2 regions of the Roseburia sp. AM51-8 genome follow, and region 2 is predicted to be linked to the other one. Evidence: predicted binding sites of a transcription regulator. Region 2 holds the regulator's gene; the other holds the start of a gene.
The links. The regulator Rex, encoded in region 2, represses fermentation and respiration genes when NADH is low (regulators of the CRP and FNR family bind a similar motif). The targets are predictions, from matches to a motif close to ATTGTTAANTANTTAACAAT.
Positions count from the first base shown of each region.

Region 1: DW996_RS00235 (NAD(P)-binding protein) is a predicted target of Rex. The motif match lies at 726-745, and genes of this name have one in related genera.

Region 1 is NZ_QUEY01000001.1:30,479-32,682, forward strand. It holds tRNA gene DW996_RS00205 (tRNA-Pro) at 55-129, shown strand; tRNA gene DW996_RS00210 (tRNA-Gly) at 137-207, shown strand; tRNA gene DW996_RS00215 (tRNA-Arg) at 219-292, shown strand; tRNA gene DW996_RS00220 (tRNA-His) at 373-446, shown strand; tRNA gene DW996_RS00225 (tRNA-Gln) at 478-549, shown strand; tRNA gene DW996_RS00230 (tRNA-Lys) at 566-638, shown strand; gene DW996_RS00235 (NAD(P)-binding protein) at 861-2,204, shown strand, end outside.
Region 2 is NZ_QUEY01000001.1:602,296-604,499, forward strand. It holds partial or broken gene DW996_RS12970 (NAD(P)H-hydrate epimerase) at 1-36, opposite strand, end outside; gene DW996_RS03035 (hypothetical protein) at 33-710, opposite strand; gene DW996_RS03040 (redox-sensing transcriptional repressor Rex) at 732-1,361, opposite strand; gene DW996_RS03045 (ABC transporter ATP-binding protein) at 1,472-2,204, opposite strand, start outside.

The sequences.
Region 1 (2,204 bases), 570 kb from region 2:
TGACTCTGCCATATAATATTACTTGCGTCACGGAGAGACGACGCGGTAATACATCGGGGTGTGGCTCAGTTTGGCTAGAGCACCTGGTTTGGGACCAGGGGGTCGCAGGTTCGAATCCTGTCACCCCGACTTGTATGCGGGTGTAGTTCAATGGTAGAACATCAGCCTTCCAAGCTGAATACGTGGGTTCGATTCCCATCACCCGCTCTTTTATTTATGTGTTCGTAGCTCAGTTGGATAGAGCAACGGCCTTCTAAGCCGTGGGTCGGGGGTTCGAATCCCTTCGAGCACATTTGATGTTACTATTTCTTGTCATTATGCAGGAGGTAGTAATATTTTTAAGTAAGACCTTGTCTTACTCATCTCAATATGGTGGGTATAGCGCAGTTGGTTAGCGCGCCAGATTGTGGCTCTGGAGGCCAAGGGTTCGAATCCCTTTATCCACCTTTGTTGCGATAGAGCAACATTATGAAGTTGTTGGCTATCGCCAAGCGGTAAGGCACTGGATTTTGATTCCAGCATTCGCAGGTTCGAATCCTGCTAGCCCAGCTATCTTTTATAACATGGGATACTAGCTCAGTTGGTAGAGCACCTGACTTTTAATCAGGTTGTCGGGGGTTCGAATCCCCCGTGTCTCATTTCTTGAAAACATTAAAAAACCGTTGCAAAACCTTGTAAAATCAAGGCTTGCAGCGGTTTTTTGTCATATTCTTTTTCTCAAAAACAACGTGAAAAAATTATCAATTCTTGCTATCGTTTTTCCCCACCTGTATAATAAAAATTACATAAGTATGAAAGGTCTTTTTAGAATAAAGGGGTAGTTCTGAAAAGGCGAAGAAAAAGTAAAGGGGGATTTTACATTGAGTAGATTAACGGTTATGACAGATGATCGTGCATCGTCTACGACCTTGACACTTGCCAAGGAATTTAAGCAGCGAATCATCGCCAGCCCACCGGGAGTTTGTCTGGTGGAGATGCAGCTTGCCATGTTAAAAGTATGCCATGCGCAGAGTTGCGGAAAGTGTGTGCCATGCCGGGACGGCTTGGGAAAATTGGAGGATCTGTTGGAGGATGTCCTGAACAATCGGGCGACAGAGAATACACTGGCTCTGATCGAAAAGACAGCAAAGAATATCGAGTTGTCAGCAGACTGTGCAATCGGATTTGAGGCGGCACGTATGGTGCTTGTGGGCTTGGACGGCTTGCAGGAGGACTACATTTCGCATGTAAAGCATCACAGATGCAGCGGTAGTTTTGAACAGCCGATCCCATGTATCGACCAGTGCCCGGCACATGTAGACATTCCGGGCTATATCGCTCTTACCGGAGCGGGCAGATATGAGGATGCTGTGCGTCTGATCCGAAAGGATAATCCGTTTCCGGTGGCGTGTGCATTGATCTGTGAGCATCCTTGCGAGCAGAGATGCCGTAGAAACATGCTGGATTCTTCTGTCAATATTCGCGGACTCAAACGGTCTGCCGTAGATTTTGCAGATCAGGATTCCATTCCGGTACCGCCAAAGGCAGAGCCTACAGGGAAGCGCATCGCCATCATCGGTGGCGGACCAAGTGGACTTACGACAGCTTATTTCCTGCAACTGATGGGACATCAGACTGTGGTATTTGAGGAGAAACCGGCACTTGGAGGAATGCTTCGCTATGGTATTCCAAATTATCGTTTCCCGAGAAAACGTCTGGCGCAGGATATTGATTACATATTAAAGACCGGTGTGGAAGTGCGCCTAAATACACAGATCGGACGTGATATTTCAATGGAAGATCTGGAAAAGGAATACGATGCCGTTTATATTTCCATCGGTGCACAGACTGACAAGAATTTTGACATTGAAGGAGCAGACAGCCTGAACGTTATCTCAGCAGTCAATCTGCTGCGCGACGTGGGACTGGAAAAGCGCTTAGACTTTAGCGGACTAAAGGTAGCCGTTATCGGTGGTGGAAATGTTGCCATGGACTGTGCGAGAACAGCTATTCGTGCCAATGCGGAAAAGGTAAGCATCATTTACAGACGTCAGGAAAAAGACATGACAGCATCACCGGTAGAGGTGCGTGGAGCCATTGAGGAAGGGGTGGAATTATTTACCCTGCAGGCACCGCTTCGCGTGGAAGCAGATGAAGAAGGCAAGGCAGTGGCACTCTGGACGCAGCCGCAGATCAGTGGACTTTATGACCGCAATGGAAGACCA
Region 2 (2,204 bases):
TTGTTTCATTTCGCGACTGTTTAAAATATATTTCATACGTCTCCTTTTTGTACATCTTTTGATAACTGTTTGTCCTGGGTCGTATCACCGGACGGGCGATCCTCTCCTGTGATCAGATCCACATCATCATTTTGCACATCAAAAAGATTGATGATATCTTTTCCAAATATATCATGCATATATGCATAGATTTCTTTATTGTTGATCTCCCGATTCTGTTTGCGGATGATGTTCTTTTTTAATTCTACCCGGACCTTTTTGATCCATTCCGCAATCTCCTCGGCTTCTTTGCAATTGGTGCGCAGACGATCATAACAAAAGGTCATGGTCTCCATCATCAGCGCGTCATTGCAGGTCTGTATCTCCTTTGGGATCTCCAAAAGGGCATCCTCGTTGGCTGCGATCTTTTCCTTGACTTCCTCGATCAGCCGTTTGTTCTCGTCCATCTGCCGGCTGTGCGTCTCCTTGTCCTCCTCTGCGTCCATATGCTCTACGATATTCTGCATAAGGGATGACTTGACCTTCTTTAAATCCTTTAACTCCTGCGTCAGGCGTCCCTGCCGCTCCAAGATCTCCTTCAACTGGCTTTCCAGTTCCTGCACCTCTTTGGGCTTGCCATCTAAGGCAAAAAGCCGGTGCCATTTCTGGTCCAAGACCAGAATGGGTATTTTTGTTTTCGCCAGTGCTTCTGTAAACGCCTGTCGTTCCATACGCTCACCTTCTTTTGAAAACTATTTTTTGTGGTTGGCAATATTGTAAGAAAGCTGCATCAGACTATCGGACAGATGCACATTCTCTACGACCATATCCTCCACATCATCCAGATCGACATGGGCAAAATTCCAGATGGCATGTACGCCCAGGGAAGATAACTGTGCCGCGGTCGCTTCTGCATTCTGCTTTGGCAGGGTCAGTGCCGCAATATCCACACGTGTTGTCTTTACAAATTCTGGTAATTCCTCCAACATACGGATTGGGATATCTCTTACCTCTTTCCCCTTCAATGCCGGATTGACATCAAACAGACCGACGATCTTGAAACCTAATTTTTCAAACTTAACATAATTGGCGATTGCCTGCCCCAAGTTACCGATACCGATCACGATCACATTGTGTGTCTCATTCAATCCTAGGATCTTGCCGATTTCATCATATAAGTACTGAACATTATAGCCATAGCCCTGCTGACCGAAACCACCAAAATTGTTGAGATCCTGCCGGATCTGGGATGCCGTCACATGCATACAACTGCTGAGTTCGTTGGACGAAATGCGCTCCACTCCTGCATCAAGCAATTCTCCTAAATATCTGTAATATCTTGGCATACGACGAATGACTGCCTGGGATATTTCCTTTTCCACGTTAAATTCCCCCTACTTCCACTGTCAATGATGACATGTATATCATATTTATATAAAAATTATAAATATTTTAAATATATATGTCAAATTTTTAACAGAATCCGCCTATCCTATGCGAAATCATTTGTCAGTGTCTCCGACAATTCTTCCCAACTTTCATAGAGGGCATCCAATTCTTCCTGTAACTTTTCCTGTTTTTGTGATAATTCATTAAGCTTTGCCGAATTTGTCGCCACATCGTCCTTGGCAAATTCTTCCTCGATCTGACGCAGGTCTTCTTCGCAGGCGGCAATGCGGTCTTCCACCTCTGCCAGACGATTTTCTACCTTGCGCTTTTCGCTCTGGATCTTCTTTTGCTGCTTCCAATCCGTCTTTCCTTCAGATTGTCCGGAAATCGATTCTGTATCACCACGCTTTGCGTCTTGTACTGCTTTTTCCTGTGCCATACGCTCTGTTTTCTTTTGGATGAAATAATCATAATTCCCCAGATATACGCTGAACTGATGGTTTTCAAGTTCTAAAATCTTGTCTGCAGTCTGGTTGACAAAATAACGGTCATGTGACACATAAAGCACCGTTCCCTCATAGGCATTGATGGCATTTTCCAGGATCTCCTTGGACTCCATATCCAAATGGTTAGTCGGCTCATCTAAGATCAAAAAGTTGGCACCGGACAACATGAGTTTGGCAAGGGAGATACGTCCACGCTCTCCACCGCTCAGATCGCCGATCCTCTTGTAGCAGTCATCCCCTAAAAACATGAATGCCGCAAGCACATTGCGAATCTTTGTATTGTTTAAGTTTGGATAGGCATCGCTCATTTCTTCAAAGAGTGTTTTGTCA